DNA from 4 places in the Lysinibacillus sp. UBA5990 genome. Region 4 is predicted to be linked to each of the others. Evidence: riboswitches for the same ligand, from Rfam matches in the RefSeq annotation. Region 4 holds a riboswitch; each other region holds the start of a gene.
The links. A riboswitch is a leader RNA that binds a small molecule or an ion and turns the genes downstream of it on or off. The one in region 4 is predicted to bind S-adenosylmethionine.
Positions count from the first base shown of each region.

Region 1: it holds a riboswitch for S-adenosylmethionine, as region 4 does, so the genes downstream of both, B3D94_RS01855 (cyclase family protein) here and metK (methionine adenosyltransferase) in region 4, are expected to answer to the same signal.
Region 2: it holds a riboswitch for S-adenosylmethionine, as region 4 does, so the genes downstream of both, metA (homoserine O-acetyltransferase MetA) here and metK (methionine adenosyltransferase) in region 4, are expected to answer to the same signal.
Region 3: it holds a riboswitch for S-adenosylmethionine, as region 4 does, so the genes downstream of both, B3D94_RS03245 (methionine ABC transporter ATP-binding protein) here and metK (methionine adenosyltransferase) in region 4, are expected to answer to the same signal.

Region 1 is NZ_DJAY01000003.1:84,725-90,073, reverse strand. It holds gene B3D94_RS01870 (ABC transporter substrate-binding protein) at 1-762, shown strand, start outside; gene B3D94_RS01865 (helix-turn-helix domain-containing protein) at 841-2,412, shown strand; gene B3D94_RS01860 (hypothetical protein) at 2,570-2,971, shown strand; SAM riboswitch class I at 3,070-3,176, shown strand; gene B3D94_RS01855 (cyclase family protein) at 3,265-4,002, shown strand; partial or broken gene B3D94_RS01850 (DedA family protein) at 4,031-4,626, opposite strand; gene B3D94_RS01845 (Cof-type HAD-IIB family hydrolase) at 4,715-5,349, opposite strand, start outside.
Region 2 is NZ_DJAY01000015.1:1,524,024-1,529,372, reverse strand. It holds gene panF (sodium/pantothenate symporter) at 1-136, shown strand, start outside; gene B3D94_RS20165 (TSUP family transporter) at 181-951, opposite strand; gene B3D94_RS20160 (TrmB family transcriptional regulator) at 1,078-1,860, shown strand; gene B3D94_RS20155 (hypothetical protein) at 1,882-2,265, shown strand; gene B3D94_RS20150 (nucleotide excision repair endonuclease) at 2,312-2,683, opposite strand; SAM riboswitch class I at 2,886-2,995, shown strand; gene metA (homoserine O-acetyltransferase MetA) at 3,094-4,029, shown strand; gene B3D94_RS20140 (GerAB/ArcD/ProY family transporter) at 4,083-5,349, opposite strand, start outside.
Region 3 is NZ_DJAY01000005.1:70,596-75,944, forward strand. It holds gene B3D94_RS03235 (MetQ/NlpA family ABC transporter substrate-binding protein) at 602-1,453, opposite strand; gene B3D94_RS03240 (methionine ABC transporter permease) at 1,520-2,188, opposite strand; gene B3D94_RS03245 (methionine ABC transporter ATP-binding protein) at 2,178-3,206, opposite strand; SAM riboswitch class I at 3,290-3,393, opposite strand; gene B3D94_RS03250 (thioredoxin family protein) at 3,450-3,761, opposite strand; gene B3D94_RS03255 (hypothetical protein) at 3,777-4,118, opposite strand; gene gcvH (glycine cleavage system protein GcvH) at 4,210-4,590, opposite strand; gene B3D94_RS03265 (arsenate reductase family protein) at 4,672-5,028, opposite strand; gene B3D94_RS03270 (acyl-CoA dehydrogenase family protein) at 5,212-5,349, opposite strand, start outside.
Region 4 is NZ_DJAY01000011.1:36,931-42,279, reverse strand. It holds gene B3D94_RS07720 (alanine/glycine:cation symporter family protein) at 1-759, opposite strand, end outside; gene B3D94_RS07715 (alpha/beta hydrolase) at 886-1,692, opposite strand; gene B3D94_RS07710 (gamma carbonic anhydrase family protein) at 1,827-2,339, shown strand; gene metK (methionine adenosyltransferase) at 2,511-3,707, opposite strand; SAM riboswitch class I at 3,991-4,109, opposite strand; gene pckA (phosphoenolpyruvate carboxykinase (ATP)) at 4,502-5,349, shown strand, end outside.

The DNA.
Region 1 (5,349 bases), on a different contig from region 4:
TATATGGAAGATTATTTAACTGCCTTAGATGTCAAGCCTGTTGTGCAATGGTATCACCCTTCCTGGGGTAAACAAGATTATTTAGGCTTAGACGTACCTGAGTTTGACGTTACAGGTAGTATAGAAACGTTACTTCAAGCTAAGCCGGATTTAATCATTGTAGATGGTGCAGCAGATAAGGCAAAGTATGAAGAATATTCAAAGATTGCACCTACTTATCGCTTAAAAGAAGAAATACTACAAGATCCACGTGAAATTGTGAAAACGATAGCTGATGTTTTAAATATCCCTGAGAAAGCAACTGAAATCGTTGATAAATATGAGGAACGTGTTACTAATTTAAAAGATAAGTTAGATGAATCAGTTGGTGACGAAACTGTAGCCGTTGTTCGTCTAAATGTTGCAGATAAAACATTGGCATTATTCGGTATGAAAAATCGCTACACGGGATACATTTATACGGAAGCTGGTTTAACTCCACATCCATTAGCTCGTGATATGACAGAGTTCCACGAAGTCTTGTCTGAAGAAGCTATTCCAGAATTAGATGCTGATCATATTATACTCTTCCCTTCAAATGGCAATTGGGAAACCGAGGAAAATCAAGAGGCGATTAAATGGTTGAATAGTACACTTTGGAAAACAGTTCCTGCTGTAAAAAATGGGCAAGTTTATATTGCTGATCGAACTTATTGGCAGTCTGGTGCCATTACTGCAAACCTACTAAAATATGATGATCTTGAGAAATGGTTTGTGAAATAATTTACAAAAGAAAGCTCTTCATGGGGCTTTCTTTGTGTTGTTTTCCAAATTCAAACTTTACTTAGGAGTGCGTGGACAATGGGTAATTTAACACAAATCTATCATTTACAATCTATTTCATATACTATTCTTTCAGTGAATATGCAGCCATATAGCCATACATACTATTCGCTTTTCATCCTTATTAGTGGTAACGGAACACTTAAGACAAATCATGAAACTATCCATCTTATGAAAGAAAAATGTGTGGTTATTCCACCTAATAGCCATGTCGAAATTCACACTGCTGATGAACCTCTCTGTTTATACCAATTGACATTTAACACGATCTATCTAAGTGAATCCCATGCTCCTCATAGTCTCTTTACAAGTGTTAGAGAACTACAACTTCTTCCCTTTTCTCAATGCAATAGACTATTAGAGGCTATTTATCAGTGTCGTCAAGCAAAGGATGAACACACTATTTTTGAGCAGCATGTTCGTTTCCAAGAATTGATGCTATTTATTTTTGAACAAAACCAATCGAAGCCCATTCTACAAAATGATCGTCAATCTGTAAAGCAATCTATCCAATATTTGCACAAACACTTTGGAAGAGATTGGACTGTTGAACAGTTATCAGAGCTGGCAGATGTGCCAAGATGGAGTTACTCTCGTATTTTTAAAGATATTACGGGGCAGATTCCTCTTCATTATTTAAATAGTATACGTATTGAAAAAGCCAAACAGTTATTAATGACAACTAATGATCGTGTATTTGAAATTAGTCAGTCCATTGGCTTTAATAACGAATATTATTTCAATCGTCGTTTTAAAGAGCATGTAGGAATTTCCCCAGGACAATACCGACGAAGTAAGAGCAATAATGTACGTGTATTCGCACCGTTCTTAGAGGACTTCTTTGTAGCTTTAGGTATTACACCCATTGCTCAATTCAGTCATTCCAAGTGGGGAAAACAAGACTATTTAGGTTTGCAGGATGTGCCCGATATTGATGTACAGTACGGAGAAGTGGATCGCCTCTTTCACTATAAACCAACTTTAATTATGTTAGATGCTGGTATAGAGCGTTGGGAAACTTGCCTACATTTAAATAAGCTGGCCCCAATCTGTCACCTAAACCACCCTGGGGAGGATTGGCAATCGACCCTATTTAAAATTGCTGACTTAACAGGGAAAACCGCTATGATGCAAGATATTATCACGGAATATGAGGATAAGGTACAAAAGGCTCGACGAATTCTCGGTAAATCCGTTTACGGGCAAAGTGTGGCATTTCTTCGCATTTCAGCCATTGGCATTACGCTGTATGCCGGCCCTGAATGCGGTTATACAGGGCCAATCCTATACCGAGACTTAGGCTTAACGCCTCATCCATTAGTATGGAAAATACCGCTTAATCAGCGTAAAGCTCACCTGACATTAGATCAGCTGCTACAACTAGACGCTGATCATTTATTTATCACCTTTGACAAGCAGCACTCCTTTTATGAACATGAAGAGCGTACTATTTTAAAATCTTCTGTGTGGAAAAACCTAAGTGCAGTTAAGACTAGCTGTGTTTATGAGGTCGACTTTTTAACGTGGATGAATTATGGAATCCTATCACATAGCAAAAAAATAGATGATGTTTTAAATGTTCTTGGTTAAAGTACAAAAAGGAAGCACGCCATGGTTTCCTTTTTTGTTTAGCATGTCATTTAACATATTATATTTTACACCCTGTACAGGAATATTTTTATCCAAACACCTAAAAAGATCATGATACATAAGATAAGATATCAGCTTTTGGATAGGAGGAACTGAATTGTATTATAATCCTTATCCGTATTTTGTTCACCCCTACCATTACCCAATACCGTCGACAGCCCATCACCTTGCAGCTAGACCTTTTTCTCAACATTTAGCAATGCCGACCAGTAATAGTCCCTTTCCCCCTGTAAATACACAAAAACTAATATCTTCAGCTACGCGGATAAAGGCGATTATGCAGCAAGCGCAATTACTTACGGATAAAATTGATAGTTCTCAACAATTTGCGCATGATTTAAAAAATGCTGCACAACTTTCAAATAAAACAGAGGTCGAAAAATTGATTACATCCACAGGCATCACTACAAAATTCGAAACCAACTATACACCAGACAATTTTAGAATACAGCTCATGGATAGTGGTTGCTGTAGAGTAACGTTAATTTTGAATTGGTAAATAAAATTTTTAACCCTGTAATCCTATCAAAGTTGTAAACTATAAAAATATATGCTAAAGTAATCGTAATATTATTTCTGAAAATTCTTATATTCTATTTCTTATCAAGAGAGACGGAGGGATCGGCCCGATGAAGTCTCAGCAACCAGCTCAATCAGTATGGTGCTAATTCCTTCTGGCAAAATCTAAGCCTGAAAGATGAGAAGGCGAACTACCCATGTTTGATTCCGGGAGTCCTCTTCTATAGAGGACTCTTTTTTATTTACCATTACTTTTAGGAAGCAGGAAATTAAATGTCTAACGAACTTTTACAAGCATTGCACTTACTAAAATCAAAACAATGGGTCGATTTGACACATACCTTCGGCCCAAATTCACCTCATTTTTTCATGTTTGAAGATGCTAAATTTGAAACATTATTCTCTCATGATGATGGGTTTTTCGCACAGCAGTTTACTTTCCCCGGACAATATGGAACACACATTGACCCACCTATTCACTTTGTAAGAGATACTCGTTTTCTAGATGAACTAGAGCTTAAGGAGCTCGTTCTCCCGCTTATCGTTATTAATAAATCACAAGAGGCTACTAGTAATCATGACTTTACGCTCAGTGTACAAGATATTCTAGAATTCGAGGCACAATATGGACAAATAGAAGAAGGTACTTTTGTGGCAATGCGAACAGATTGGAGTAAGCGTTGGCCCGATAAAGAAGCCTTCAGTAATAAAGATGTGGATGGCCATAATCATATTCCGGGTTGGGGCTTGGAGACATTACAATTTTTATTTAAGGAACGTAAAGTAAGTGCAATCGGTCACGAAACTTTTGATACCGATTCTGCTACTGATTTTCGTCAAAGCGGCAAATTGGATGGAGAATATTTTGTCCTTGATCAAGACACTTATCAAATTGAGCTTATGACTAATTTGGACAAGCTTCCTCCAAAAGGGGCTATTATTTTTAATATTGTACCTAAGCCTGAAAAAGCATCTGGATTCCCCGTACGATCATTTGCCATTTTGCCATAACAAAAAGTCGGTATGAATCATACCGACTTTACTTTTGTACGTTTCTTTTTTTTAATAGATAATAAACCATTAACATGACAAGGACAAACAATAAGATGACATAAATACTGTAATGGGACAAATAGTAGCCAACAAAACGCCACTTCTCCCCCAATACTTTTCCTAATGTTATAAATGTGAAAGTCCATATAAATGCTCCTGTATAAGCAAAGAAAGCGAATTTCTTATATGGATAATTATTAATAGCCGCAATGTAGGCTGTCAGATGGCGTACACCTGGAATAAAATAGCCAACGATTAATAAAAAAGGGCCCACTTTCTTAAACATTTTTTAGTAAAATCAATTTTTTGCTCAGTTATATGAATCTTTGGCCCATATTTCTGCAAGAGCGGTAAACCAAATCGGCGGCCGATATAGTAGCTTAACGTAATACCTCCCATTGCGCCAATCAGAGCGCTTACTAACGCTTGGATATGTTCAAGACTTTCTCGATAAACACTATAACCTACATATGTTAAAAATACTTCATCAGGAAGTGGCAACCCAACAATGCCTCCAATTAGGATCACAATGATGCCAAAATACCCGTAATGTTCAATTAGAGATTGCACATGCTGTGCCATTATCCAACCACCTAACACATTGTTCTATACATTCATAACCATCATCCAAAGAGTTTCTCAAGCATCCACTTTACTACCTTATATATCGTTAAATAATGTGTAACTGACGTAAAGCAAAATCTATGCCACCTTCAATGGATTTCTTTGTAACAAAATCTGCAGCATTTTTTAGAGCTTGGCTACCATTTCCCATGGCAACTCCGAGGCCAACCTGCTCTAGCATATCTATATCATTCTCTCCATCTCCAAAAGCAATTGCATCCTTAGAATTAATCTCAAAATAATCTAGTACAGCCTTTACAGCTATCGATTTGGACACATCATGCTGTAAGACATTCACAATATAAGGATGCCATCGTTGCTGTAATATATTCGAAAATTGACAAGCTAATCTTTTTCCAGCCTGTTCATCCGCATAGAGACACATAAGAAAAACCTCTTCATCTATAATGCTGTCATTTCTAACGGGAAAATCACGTAAAGACAATGTCTCTTGCATCGCACTTAAGGCTAACGGATTTTGTATAGCATTCATCGTAAGTTGTTCGGTAAAAAAAGTTAAGGAATGCTGTTGTTGCTGTGCAAAAGCTTGAACATTTTGAACAATGCCCTTATCAATCAGAATTTTATGTATGACAACATCCTTGTGCTTTACATATGCTCCATTTGCTGTAATAAAGGTTTCAATCCCCAAACTTTTCAGCTCATCACACATGGATAACG
Region 2 (5,349 bases), on a different contig from region 4:
TTTCATCGACCGGTTCTATCCGACTGCTTTCGGTATGCATACCGTTACGATTCCTATTGTAGCTTCCTTCATTATTTTTGTAATCGTAAGTCTTGCTACTAGTCATAAATTTAAGGACGAGCACTTCCTCCTATAATATCAAACAACGCCACAGATTTTTGACTGTGGCGTTGTTTTTATTTAATGAATCATATAATCGTAGGCATTTTTTGCAAGGAGCGTCATCGTCACAATGATAAAAAGCGTACGGACAAAGCCGCTTCCTTTTTGAATGGCCATACGAGAGCCAAGCATAGCCCCTCCAATTTGAGCTACCCCCATGACTAAACCATATACATAATGGATTTGGCCTAAGTATGCAAACATACAAACACCTGCCACATTACTTGCTAGATTTAAAAATTTCGCATTTCCTGCCGCTTTTAAAAAATCAAAGCCAACAAGCAAGAAGCTAAAGATTAAAAAAGAACCCGTTCCAGGACCAAGAAACCCATCATAAAACCCAATAGCAAATAATAGCATCATAAATAAAAATAAGTGGGTTTTAGATAGATTTTTTACTGTTGAAACAGCACCCCAATCCTTTTTAAAGATCGTATAAATCCCAACAGCTGCCAGCATGATAAGCATTAATGGTTTTAATAGGGCTGGGTTAATTAAATGAACAGTCCATGCGCCACATAATGATCCAATGAAGGCGAGAGGGAAATATTTCAGGACAGATCGAATTTCAAGCTGACCAGAACGGTAAAAAGAAATGGACGAAGTGAGTGAGCCCATCGCGCCTGCTAATTTATTGGTTGCTACAGCAGCGGCGGGATTTAAGCCAACAAACAATAAGGCTGGTAAGGAAATTAAACCGCCGCCTCCAACGACTGAATCTATAAAGGCCGCCAGAAATCCAAAGGAAATTAATAGTATTAAAATATGTACATCCACATCGAAAACCATGTTTACACCTCTTCTTAATTAGTTACTACTGAAATAGTAACTAATTTATTCGGTGCTGTAAAGTCTAATTTTTTCATTGGCAAATGTTCACAACAGTAGCCTATAATAAAAAGATGGAGGGATGATATGAATGAATTAATCGCCCAATTAAAAGAACTGGGATTGACAGAATATGAGGCAAAGGCCTATACAGCGCTCGTACAAAATAGTCATGTCAGTGCCTACCAAGTTAGCAAAAACTCTGGGATTCCAAGAGCTAGAATCTATGACATATTAAATGGTCTTGTTGAGAAGGGATTCGTTTTGAAAGAGGAAACGGCGGATCAAACGACGTATTCTTCCATTCCTGTCGAGATGTTTTTGCTGCAAATTCAACAGCGCTGGCAATCGAATTTTACGTCGATTAGTGATCAACTAGAAAAATTAGAAACGAAAGAACAAGAAGCGGAACCTAAAGTGTTAATGCTAAAAGGGAAGCAGACGATCCTCAATTATTGTCAAACCTTATTAAAAAAAGCAGAGACAAAAGTTATCCTATCGATGTGGGAGGATATGTACGATGCCTTACGCGAGGATATCGAAGAGGTATCACAGCATTTGGAGGTGCATGGCATTACCTTATATGTCGGAGAACATCTGGCATCTATCGATCAGCACAGAGCCACTCACTATACGAGAAAGACTTCTACACCTCATTGGTTTATTTTATCGGTTGATGGACAAGAAATGATTTATGGTCACTCGCCGTCGAACCAGGAAACAGCTTTTATAACGAATGATCCAGTGCATATTTATTTATTAGAGGATTATATTTGGCATGATGTTCTTATCAATCGACTAGTGAAGCGTGATGATAAAGAGCTTGAGGACTGGATTGCTAAAGAACGTAAAGCATTTTTCTTAGAGTAGTTATAAGGGAAGGGGAGCATCTTGAAAAAATGGATGTTGCCAGTATTATTTTGTTTATTTTTAATTGGCGGATGTGATTCTGCACCGCTGCCGGTTTCTCCTAAGATTCAGGAGCTAACAATCGTTCCTGACCATATCCAACAACATATTATAGCTAAAGACAGAATTCAGTTATTGTATGAAGATAACATGACGTACTATCTTGTCATGTTTTCGAAAGGAAATGTGCTAGCAAGCGCGGCAGCAAATGAAGATCGGTTAGTCATTCATTTCAAGGAAGGAAGCGAGCAAAAGAAAGAAGCTCAACCGTATGTCTATGCTATCAACAAAAGCCCGGAGCTGACGATTATTGAACTATATATTAACGGAAAAAGCATGCCGATAGATCGTATTACTATGATGTAATAAAAAACCGAAATCCCTAAAAAAGAGATTTCGGTTTTTGTTGATATTAATAAAATACTTTATCTACATTGTATTTGGAGCGGAACGTATTAATCGCATACGTTTCATAAATTTCACGTTCCATAGGATCTTCTACTTCATAGACTTCAATTTTGAAGACCTCGTCACGATAGTTTTTCATCGGAGATACATTGTCTTCAAAATGTTTTTTAATTCGTTGGCGAATTTTACGTGCTTTACCGACAAATAATAGCTCATTCTTTTCATTATAAAATAAGAAAATACCGCCTTTATCACGTGTGATTTTGTGGAAGTCGATGAAACCAAAGTATGGTGTAATTGGGACATCACCTGGTTTTACATCTTGTTCGCGTTGGCGAATGACTACATCTGGTTTTGGAAATTCAATATTAATCAAAGTATTCACGTTCCTCTCTATTACTAAAGATATATGGTAACATAATACCGGCATGTTTACCATAAAATTTCATGTAGAATAACCATATACAGCAAGCTTAGTGTTTATCAAATGATGGGAGAACATGCATAGGAATAACAAAATATTCTATGAATTATTGATATTCTAACTAGTCCATGTTACAATTCAAGATAATTAAATAATCTTATCAAGAGAAGCAGAGGGATTTGGCCCGATGACGCTTCAGCAACCTCTAACAAATGTTAGAAAGGTGCTAATTCCAGCAAAGGTTTTTCCTTTGAGAGATAAGAGTGAACGTGAAAAAAATCCTTCTCATTCTATCTCATATGGAATGTGGAGGATTTTTTAATTTTTTCGAAAAAGGAGCAAAAAAGAGAGGGGAACGCAAGATGCCAATTAATATTCCGAAAAATTTACCTGCTGGAGAACATTTACGTGAGGAAAAAATCTTCGTGATGGAAGAGGACCGTGCGAGAACACAGCAAATACGTCCATTAAATATATTAATCTTAAATTTGATGCCCGAAAAAGAAAAAACGGAGCTACAATTACTACGATTACTAGGAAATACACCATTACAGGTGAATATTACTTTTTTAAACACGGCTACTCATGAATCTAAAAATGTGAGTAAATCTCATTTGCAATTATTCTACACAACGTTTAACCAAATTCGTCATCGACGCTATGATGGTATGATTATTACGGGTGCTCCTGTAGAAAAAATGCCGTTTGAAGAGGTTAACTATTGGCAGGAAATTGCTGAAATTATGGATTGGTCTAAAAAGAATGTGACATCCGTGCTACATATATGTTGGGGGGCACAGGCTGCGCTATATCATCATTATGGGATTGGAAAGGTCGAGCTTTCTGCTAAATGCTCCGGCGTTTATTCTCATGTGATTACTGATTTAACAGTAGATTTAGTACGAGGCTTTAGTGATTTATTTACAGCCCCTCATTCTCGCTATACATCTGTCTCGATTGACGAGGTTCGCAATCATCCAGACTTACGCTTATTATCCTATTCAGAGGATGCGGGTGTATTTATCGTGCAATCAAAAGATAATAAAAACATTATGATTACTGGACATTTAGAATATGATGCGACAACATTAGCCGATGAATACAGTCGCGATGTTGCCAAGGGCATCCATATAGACGTTCCAGTAAACTACTTCCCAAATGATGATCCAGCAAAGGCACCGATGAATACATGGCGTGCCCATACGCATTTATTGTTCTCCAACTGGTTGAACTACTACGTATACCAAGAGACACCATATGAATGGGACTTTGTAGACGAAATTGAATATCATATTTAAATAACACTGAAAAAGTCTAATTTCTTCACTAAGCAGCAAGGAATTAGACTTTGTTATTCTAGATTTTTCTTGTCAGAACTCGTTTTATCTGGAGTCGCCTGATCGTCCTGTTTGGATGTAGCGTTGCCAGCTTCAGACTGAATCACTTGGCTGGAATTCGACGTAGCAGATTTATCTTGATTGTCTTGAGTAGAAACTGGATTATCTGTTTTTTCTTGATTATCCTGATTGTCTTGAGTGCTATCTGTATTAGCATCGTTAGTCTGATTCTCCTGATTGGAATTCATAGTAGCAGGTTTCGTCTGAATATCCTGATTGGAATCCTTATTATTTGGTTTCACCTGATTCTCCTGAAGGGAATCCATATTACCAGGTTTTGTCTGATTGCCTTGATTAGAAACCGCATTCCTTGCATCAGTCATTTGCCCCTCATTAGAATCCGCATGACCCATTTCAGTTGAATTATCTAGTGATTTTCGATTACGTATAACAGCTACAATGAGGAGAAGTATGGGTAATAATATGGTGCAAACAAATGCATAAATTGGCCAAATCTCATCATTATAAATGTTGGAATGGACGATGTCTGGGTGAACAATTTGCGAAAGTCCGACCATAATAATACCCATTGGTAGGATTAGTGGGCGGTGATCCTTCAATTTCATAATTTGTGCAATTCCAACAACAGTTGTATAGAAGTACATAAACGTTCGAATAAAAATGGATACAATCCACATAAAAGCCATGATAATTTCAATGCGCTGTAAAAAATTTCCGATAGAGATTCTTTGTGCTAGGGCATAGCTAGGGAAAGATCGCGAAGCCGTGTTGGCTGGCCCTAAGACTAAAATGGATAGAGTAATTAATGTTACTAGAACAAATCCACCGAGAAGCATGCCTATGTAAAATCCTTTTTTTGAGGATTGCTGGACATTGACACTAGCAGGGTAAATCATTAATAACATAACTAACGAAAAAGAAAAGACACTTATAAAGCGGATGATACTATATAAGATGGATGTTTTGGATGCTTCCATAATCGGTTGTATATTTTCAAACTTAATTTGTGGGGTGATACTGACAACAAAGAAAATAAAAATTAAGACAAACATAGGGAAAAGTATTTCTGCTGAACGAGCAAAGTTTTCTATCCCTAAATAGGTAGCATACATAATTATAATAATAAACAACAAGGCAAATGCCATAGTAGGCGTTTCCGGCATTACCTCTGTTTTCATAAAAGCACCAATAAAATACAGTAATTCTCCTCCCGCAAATAGGGTAAGAGAAAGGAAGCACACCACTGTGATTTTTCCAAAA
Region 3 (5,349 bases), on a different contig from region 4:
ATATTCTGCAACGTAATAGGTTATTTCTCATTGCCATTTTAACCAAACCCCTTTCATCTCCACATACTTAAGTATGATTTTTGTAGTCAAAATAGATGAATAAAATCTAAATTTCACAAAAAAACTTTTCTAACAATTATATAGTACTACTTGCAACTAAACAATTTCTAAATAATTCCTTCATTCACGATAAAACACCTACTTTATTAGTATTTAGAACAAAAAAATTCATTATTTATTCAAATTTTTAGTAAATATATTCAGAGTCTTTTTATAGTGTAGATGAAAAAGATGCTAAGTAACACTGAAGAATGTTAATAAATAGAAAATTAACATTTTTTTCTTTCTTGAAATCTCTAAAAAAATCCCTCCAGCATTGGTTTTAACCGATACTGGAGGGATTAGGTAGAACAATACTTTGAAATATGTAGAATAGGCACTACATGAGCTGTTGTAAATAATTTACATAGCTATTTTTATTTCCTCGGAAATCGACAACCTGTAAATAGTCACTATCCGAAAGCAGTCAAAATTTAGTTAAACAGCTTCAAAGAAAAAGAGTACATAAGTAATTCACTACTTACGTACTCTTCTGTTTAGATTATTGAACAGGTACTACTGCACCTTTCCATTCTTCTAAGATAAAGTCTTGGATTTCTTTAGACGTTAATACTTCTAATAATGTTTTAATTTCTGGTCTTGATTCATCACCAGCACGTACTGCGATGATGTTTACGTATGGCGACTCTTTGTCTTCAAGAGAAATCGCATCTTCGATTGGATTTAAGCCATTATCAATAGCAAAGTTAGAATTGATCAGCACTGCGTCCCCTTCGTCGTTTTCGTACATTTGTACAAGCATTTCTGGTGCAGTATTCGCATCAAATTTAAAGTTTTTAGGATTTTCTTCTATATCCTTAATTTCTGCTGCTGTTTTATCAATACCATCTTTTAATTTAATTAAGCCCTTAGCTTCTAATAATGACAGCATACGACCATGATCTGATACTGAATTAGAAAGTAAGATTGATGCACCTTCAGGCAGTTCCTCTAAAGATTTATATTTTTTAGAATAAATACCGATTGGCTCAATATGAACACCACCAGCATTGACGAAGTCATAGCCATTGTCTTTAATTTGCAACTCTAAATACGGAATATGTTGGAAGTAATTTGCATCCAAATCTTTTGATTCTAAATCTTGGTTTGGTAGCACATAGTCTGTATATGTTTCTACTTTTAGGTCAATACCTTTCTCAGCTAAAATCGGTTTTGCTTTATCCAAAATTACTGCATGTGGTGTATTAGAAGCTCCCACTGTTAAAGTAACGTTTTCTTTACTATCTGTTTTATCACCAGATGCTGAATTTGCATCCTCTTTTTTATCAGTACCGCAAGCTGCTAAAGCTAGTACAAGTATTGATAAAAATAATCCTGTTAATAACTTTTTCATTTATGACACTCCTTTTATTTTGATAAAAATATGTTAGCGGCAAGAACCGGAATAACCTCAGTTTTATTAACGTTTATCAATTTTTTCTGTAATGAAATCACCAATCCATTGGATGATAAAGACTACTACTAAGATCAAAATAGTTGCCATTAATGTCACATCTTGGCGATTTCTTTGGAAACCGTCTAAGAAGGCTAAGTTTCCAAGACCCCCTGCACCGATTATTCCTGCCATTGCTGTATAACCGACAAGTGCTACAGCCGTAACTGTAATACCTGAAATAAGTGCTGGTAAGGATTCAGGGATCAGAACTTTCCAAATAATTGTGGCTGTTTTAGCCCCCATTGAACGAGCTGCTTCAATAACACCCTTATCAATTTCTCGTAACGCAATTAATACCATACGCGCATAGAACGGAGCTGCACCGATAATTAAAGCTGGTAAAGCAGCATTAGCTCCACGGATTGTACCTAGTAAAAACTTAGTGAATGGAATTAATAAAATAATTAACACGATAAATGGGATAGAACGGAATATGTTAACGAGCGACCCTGTTAAAAAGCTAACAATTTTATTAGCCCATAACTGATTCGGACTTGTTAAAAATAGGACGATCCCAATGGCTAACCCAAGAATAAATGTAATAACTGTAGAAATGGCCGTCATATATAATGTTTCATACGTAGCCTGCCACATGCTATCCCAGTCTACATTCGGAAAGAGATTAGTTAGCATCTGCAATCACCTCCGTTTGTACTTCCACTGTATTTAAATAGCTTAAGGCTTCAGTCACGTTTGCTTTGGACCCGTCAATTTGCACAATGAGGGTACCATATGCACCATTTTTCGTTTGTGAAATATTTCCGTGTACAATGCTTACTTCCACATCGAATTGCTTCACTAGATGTGAAATAACTGGCTGTTCTGTTTTTTCACCAACAAAAATCAATTTGACAAGTTGTCCAGTTGGATAATTTGCTTTGATTTGTTCTACTGTATCCTGTGTTTCCTTTGTATTTGTAATTTGAGCTACAAATTTCTTAGTAATGGCAGCCTGAGGAGCCTGGAAAACTTGTAATACTTCTCCACGCTCTACAATTTCGCCTGCCTCCATCACTGCTACACGATGACAAATCTTGCGAATGACATGCATTTCATGAGTAATGAGGACAATCGTTAACCCTAAACGTTCATTAATATCCACCAGTAAATCAAGAATTGCATCTGTTGTCTCAGGATCTAGTGCAGATGTTGCCTCATCACATAGTAAAACCTCTGGATTATTTGCTAATGCTCGTGCAATCCCTACACGTTGCTTTTGTCCACCAGACAGCTGTGATGGATATGCTTGATCGCGACCCTCTAAGCCAACAAGTGCTATCAATTCCTTCACCCGTGCCTCACGTTGAGCTTTTGATACACCTGCAATTTCTAATGGGAAGGCAATGTTTTCTGCAACTGTTCGCGACCAAAGTAGGTTAAAATGTTGAAAAATCATACTAACCTTTTGTCTAGCTGCTCTAAGCTTTTGACCTTTAATCGATGAAAATTCTTGATTGTTCACCGTTACTGTTCCTGCTGTTGGTTTCTCTAAACCATTAAGTAAACGAATCATGGTACTTTTACCAGCGCCACTATAGCCGATAATGCCAAAAATTTCACCCTTATTAATAGTAAGGTTAACATCTTTGACTGCCGTTAATTCGCCATTTGCTGTTTTGTATTTCTTCGTTATATTTTGAAGCTGTATCATAGCGAATACTCCTTTTCTTATATAAAAAAACCCCTTCACTCATAGACAAGTAGAAGGGGTCACGTATTATACGTTGAACCGTTCTCTCATCTTTCAAAGAAAAATCTTTGGGTGATTTGGCACCTTTTCACTATGTGATGGTTGCCGGGCTTCATAGGGCACTTCCCTCCGCCGCTCTTCATAAGAGTTCGATATATTTAATGTTTTAGTAATATATTTGTTACTTTACCACGCTAATAAAGTTCAGTCAATTGATTTTTTTAACAATTCGTACAAAAATGGTACGGATTGAAAAGCATAAATCTTTTCTGTCACTTTGCCGCCATCACAAACAAGTAAACAAGGGACGCTTTCAATTTGATGTTCAATAGCAATTTGCTCCAAAAAATTAATATTTGCTTTCCCTAGTTTTAGGTGAGGTAATAGTTGTTCTACAATTGACATCATTTTCGATGCCACTGCACATGTACCACACATCGGTGTATATAAATAAAACGCAGCTTTTTCTCCCGACTGTAAAGCCGTCTCCCACTGCTCTTTTGACCATTCTTCCATTTAGTTCACGCAACCTTACAAAATATATTCATTATGGATTGAGAAATGCGCACGCAGTAAAATCATTGCTAACACTTTTCTTGGTGTTGTTTCTACTTCCTTATATGTCGGCATTGTACGTAAATGCTCCGCTTCCGGATAATGTCTGTCCATTAAAGCGCGTAGCTTATCGCCTGAAGTATCAGCATCAAAAAAAGTAAATAGCTCGCAGCCCTCATAGGGGTCTATTAGCTCCTCTAATTGATGCACTCCAATTGTTCCATTCGTACATAGTATTGTAACATTCTCGTTCAAAATTGGCTCAATTTGTAGCTTATCTGAGCGTCCTTCTACTATCAAGCATTTCCCATCGAACATTACGCCACCTCCATTTAGACATACCCACTTATACATTATTATATAATAAAAAACGCCGGTAGTTTCCGACGTTTTTTGATTATGGCTTGTCTTATTCTGCAGTCATCTCTTCGTATTGTTCTGCTGTCATAAGTTTATCAACTTCTGATGCATCAGCAGGCTCTACGACGATCATCCATGCTTTTTCATATGGTGATTCATTTACGAATTCTGGGCTATCTTCTAAATCTGCATTTACTTCCACTACAGTACCTGAGATTGGTGCATACAATTCAGAAACAGTTTTTACTGATTCTACGCTACCGAATGGATCATCTGTTTTGATTTCATCGCCAACTTGTGGAAGTTCAACGAAAACGATATCTCCTAATTCAGATTGTGCGAAGTGCGTAATACCAATACGTACTTTTCCATCTTCTACTTTTACCCATTCATGCTCTTCAGAGTAACGTAAGTCTTTCGGTGTGCTCATGCAAAAAACCCCTCCATAATTATGTAATATATTCACTTTCAGTGTGCCATACTTCTCCTATAAAAACAAGGATAAAAACGGTTATAACCAAGCTTGCTCAAAATCGGATTCTTTAAACCCTAAAGTTACTTTTTTTCCATCTGTTACGATGGGACGTTTTATTAACATACCATCCGTAGCTAGTAGCTCAAGCTGTTCTTCCTCAGTCATATCAGCTAGCTTGTCCTTCAAACCAAGGTCACGATACTTCATGCCAGAAGTATTAAAAAACTTTTTCAAAGGTAGTTCACTTGCTTGCCATAAAGCTGTTATTTCATCCTTTGTTGGTGGCTGCTCTACGATATGTACCTCTTCATAGGAAACGTCATGATCATTTAACCACTTTTGTGCTTTTTTACATGTTGTACATTTTGGATAATGGAAAAACTGAATCGTCATAAAAATGCTCCTCTACTGTCTTTTTCTGTAGTATACCATCATAATCATTTAGAATGGTGGAACTTCGCTCATTTACGTAAGTCTATCCATCGGTTTTGTATTTTTATCCGTTACTTTCACAAATTTATCTGGAACAAAAAAACTAGCTACCCATTTACGGATAGCTAGCGTTTTTTTATACGATTAAACGATATATTTTTCTGCTTCAATTAATTTCACAGATGCTTCACGTTTCTTCGTAATTAGGTTGTATGGATTGTTACGCGTTAATTTCCGTAATGCAGATAAAGTCATACGTGCTGCATCACCATCTGCGGACGC
Region 4 (5,349 bases):
TGCGGAGCCAATAATACCTCCAAATATTTCTTGTGCCCCAAATGCACTTGAGAAAATTAAAGCGAAGACAGACGGTACCTCTGAAATATTCATAGCGATTATAATAATAGCCATAATAATATAGGCTATTGCCATGAACGGTACAATTACCTGTGCAGCGTTGGCAATCGATTTAACGCCTCCAATAATGATAGCACCAAGTAAAACAACAATAATTAGTCCTGTAATCCAAGTTTCAATACCGAAAGCGTTTTCAACAGCTCCCGCAATGGCATTAGATTGCACTCCAGGCATAAGTATTAACATAGCAATCAAAGCAGCTACAGCGAAAATCACTGCAAACCATTTTTGACCCATCCCTTTTTCTATGTAATAGGCCGGTCCACCACGATATTCAGTATCTTTCTCTTCTTTATAAATTTGCGCTAATGTTGACTCTACATATGCGGTAGCCGCACCAATAAAAGCAATTGCCCACATCCAAAAGACAGCACCAGGTCCACCCATCCCAATAGCTGTTGCAGTACCAGCAATATTCCCTGTACCTACACGACCTGATAGTGCGATAGACATTGCTTGGAAGGAGGAAATCCCCTTTTCTGATTTCTCCCCTTTAAACATTAACACAAACATATCTTTAATAAGCCTTACTTGCAGGAATCTTGTAATGATTGAGAAAAAAAGCCCAATCAACAAGATACCATAAATAAACCAAGGTCCCCATAATATGTCATTCAATTTACCAACAACTACATCCATCTTACCCCTCCAATTTGAATTACCTTACTTTAAGTCACTATATTATTACACTTTTCAGAAAATTACAACATTATATTCAAGTAACAATAATAAAGTAAGTATCCTATTATTTGGAAGTTCTCAAAACTATTTTATTATATATCCAATCCGTCTAAGAGCATTATTGATAAAATCTCGAATATACATAAAAATCTCTTCACGCTCTACTTCATGAAATAAATTATGATAACAATTTGCCCATTCTTTAAATTGAAACTCCGTTAGCTCTTGTTCATGAAGCCAATTGCGCATTTGTCGAGTTTCCGTAATTTTATCTTTTTCAGCTGTCATAATTAACATAGGCATATTAGGAAATTCATGCTTAGGTAGCATAACTAAATTTTTCATCATCTGTTGAAGCTCGCGATACCATTTTACTGAAACAACAGACATAAATGGTATATCATCCTTCATTTCCTCTCTACCCTCAACACTGCGTGTTAATGTCTCAAATGTCAGGTCATGAGTCAATTTAACATTTGCTGTTAATGCACTCAAACTCGTTAAAGCATTTGATAATTTACCTGGTAAAAGCTTCAAATGCAGCCAGGGTGATGTCAAAATAATACCTGCACACTCATACTTTTTCTTTTGCATGGTATGAAGAACTAAAGTAGCGCCTAGTCCATGCCCTATTACAAAGGTTGGTAAATTATATGAAAAGGCATTCTCAATGAGATTTCTTGTATATTTATTGTACAATTTGAAGTCCTCGTCATGGACACGCGCAAATCTTGCATTGATGCCATGATTCGGTAGATCCCCCATGACTATGTGGAAGCCTTCCATTCTTAATTTTTCTATAAGCCATGCATACCAACGGTGGTTTTCATAAGCACCATGAAGAATAGCAATCACAGCCTTTGCTTGTCCATCAGCTTCCCATTTCCACATTCACATAGTCCTCCTAAAAAATAATTACACTTTGATTATATCGAAATAACAGCACATTTTAATTTTATATTTCCTTAAAGTTGCGTATTTGATACGATAATACTATATCTACAGAAAGAAAAGAGGCGATTCTCATGATTTATCCATTTAAAGATAAAACACCAAAGATCGATCCATCTGTTTTTATTGCCGATTACGCAACTGTTACTGGAGACGTAACAATTGGAGCTGAAACAACTATTTGGTTTAATACCGTGATCCGCGGCGATGTTTCCCCAACAATTATTGGTAAACGGGTAAGTATCCAAGATCTTTGCTGCTTACATCAAAGTCCTAGGTTTCCACTCATTATTGAAGATGAGGTAACAGTAGGCCACCAAGTAACTTTACATAGCTGTACCATTCGAAAAAATGCCTTAATCGGTATGGGCTCCATTATTTTAGACGGAGCAGAGATTGGAGAGGGTGCATTTATTGGAGCCGGAAGTCTCGTGCCTCCTGGTAAAGTCATACCTCCAAATAGCTTAGCATTAGGTCGTCCAGCGAAAGTTGTCCGAGAATTAAACGCTGAAGATAAAGAGGATATGGAACGTATCGTACGTGAATACGCAGAAAAAGGTCAGTATTATAAATCTCTACAAAAATAAAAGCTTATAAAGAAATTGATCCATTATAAAAAATCCCCCGCTTTCCATGACAATTTTCAAGGAATAAAGGCGAGGCATTTTTGCAAAAAAACAAAAGGGGCAGAAAAGCCCCTTTTGTTCATAATACATTAGAATAATTTTCTAACGACTTCAGCACTTTAGCACAATAGTTTACAGACGTGCTTTTACGCGTAATGCGTCAGCTTTATCAGTTTGTTCCCATGGTACATTTAAATCTGTACGACCAAAGTGACCATAGGCTGCAGTTTGTTTATAAATTGGACGACGAAGATCAAGCATTTTAATAATACCTGCTGGGCGTAAATCAAATAGCTCACGAACCCATTCTACGATTTCGCTTTCCTTCACTTTTCCTGTACCAAATGTATCAACAGCAATGGAAACAGGCTGTGCCACGCCAATTGCATAAGCCAGTTGTACTTCAGCGCGTTCTGCTAAACCAGCTGCTACAATATTTTTAGCTACATAACGTGCCGCATAGGCAGCTGAACGGTCAACTTTTGTTGCATCCTTACCTGAGAATGCACCGCCACCGTGTCGTGCATAGCCACCGTATGTATCAACAATTATCTTACGGCCCGTTAAACCAGCATCTCCTTTTGGCCCACCAATGACGAAACGGCCAGTCGGATTGATAAAGTATTTTGTGTTTGTATCTAATAATTCGCTTGGCACCACAGGAGCAATCACAAGTTGTTTTAGATCAGCCTGAATTTGTTCAAGTGTTGCTTCTTCATCATGCTGTGTTGAAATAACAATTGTATCGACACGTACAGGTACGTTATTGTCATCGTACTCAATTGTTACTTGTGTTTTACCATCGGGGCGTAAGTAAGCTAGCTCACCAGATTTACGAACTTCAGTTAAACGACGTGCTAACTTATGAGCTAAGCTAATTGGTAATGGCATTAGCTCAGGTGTTTCATTACATGCATAGCCAAACATTAAGCCTTGGTCCCCTGCACCAATTGCTTCAATATCTGCATCTGTCATAGAACCCTCACGAGCCTCTAAAGCTTGGTCAACACCTTGAGCAATATCTGGAGATTGCTCACCAATTGCTACAAGTACCGCTAAGTTTTCAGCATCAAAGCCATATTTTCCACGTGTATATCCGATTTCTGCCACAGTATCACGTACAATACCTTTGATATCTACATAAGTAGAAGTAGTAATTTCTCCCGCTACTAATACTAATCCTGTTGTTACGGTTGTCTCACACGCTACACGTGCATTTGGATCTTCTGCTAAAATAGCATCTAAAATGGCATCCGAAATCTGGTCACAAATTTTATCTGGATGCCCTTCTGTTACACTTTCTGATGTAAACAGTCGACGTTTTGTCATTTAGTTTTCCTCCTATTACTCTTACAAAAAGTATTTGAATACGGTACTCATTACCCATGTCAAGTCCGCTCCTAAGGATTGAACTCTCAAGCCGCTGTTGTTGTCATTTCACTTTACGTGAAAAAATAACTGCTACTTTTAACACGAGGATTTCGAAAGATCCGTCATTATAATAAGGAAAGAACTACATATACTTACCTTTACATTGATTTTTAACAATAAAAAAATCCTTTACTCACGTTACTATACATGAGGAAAGGAATAATGACTTCGTTACCTTTCACTCTTATCGTTCAAGGGATTTTCCCTTGCATCAGGTTGGCACCAACGCATGTCGTGAAATAATTCATGCAGGTTGCCGGGTTTCACAGGGCCTGACCCTCCACCAGCTCGGGATAAGAGTATCCGTTCAATTTTCATGTTACTGAAAAGGTAGAACGTTGTCAAATATTTTCTTATGTATTACTGTATAGTAAGGAAGGAACAAATAATCACCATAAAAATTTTCATTCTTGGGTGATGATGTAAACAGAAGAAAATTAATCCCTACAACATACCTAGCATCTTGTGGTAACATATGTGTGGCTCAAATTTTAGACAATTTACTGTAGCATTGAATGTTTTCTACTCGAAAAACATTATTTTTTGTCAGTTTATTGAAAAGTAATAAAAACTCTAAAATAATTTCTTAATTAGTATAGATTATTTAACCAATTGTGTTATACTATTTTTGAAATTAAGAAAAAATCCCTCTAAATCAAGGGAATACTATAAAAAAGGATGGTATTTAATCGATGAATTCAGTAGAAATTGCAAACGAACTGAAGGAATTATTAAGCGGCGGTAACATTAACGTTCAACTTTCAGTACCACAATTAGCAGAAAAAGCTACTTCTCGTGGTGAGGCAATGTTAACAGTAGATGGCGCAGTTCGTGCAGAAACTGGCAAATACACTGGTCGTTCACCTAAAGATAAATATACAGTAGAAGAAGAAAGCACAAAAGATCAAATTGACTGGGGTAAAGTCAATCAACCAATTTCCTCTGAAGTGTTCGATAACCTGTATGTAAAAGTAATAAAATATTTAAAAGAACAAGATGAATTATTTGTATTCAAAGGCTTTGCTGGTGCTGACAAAGATTCACAATTAAGCATCCAGGTTATTAATGAATACGCTTGGCACAACCTTTTCGCTCATCAATTATTTATCCGTCCAACTAAAGACGAATTAGCTTCGCATGTTGCAGACTTCACTGTCATCTCAGCTCCTAACTTTAAAGCAGATCCTGCGGTTGACGGTACTGCTTCTGAAACATTCATCATTGTATCACTTGAAAAGAAAATTATCTTAATTGGTGGTACTGAATATGCTGGTGAAATGAAAAAATCTATTTTCGGTATTATGAACTACTTATTACCACAACAAGGTATCCTTTCTATGCACTGTTCAGCAAACGTTGGTGAAGCTGGCGACGTAGCATTATTCTTCGGTCTATCTGGTACTGGTAAAACAACATTATCCGCTGATCCAGACCGTAAGCTTATCGGTGACGATGAACACGGCTGGTCTGAAAATGGTGTATTCAATATTGAAGGTGGTTGCTATGCAAAAACAATCAACCTTTCTGCTGAAAAAGAACC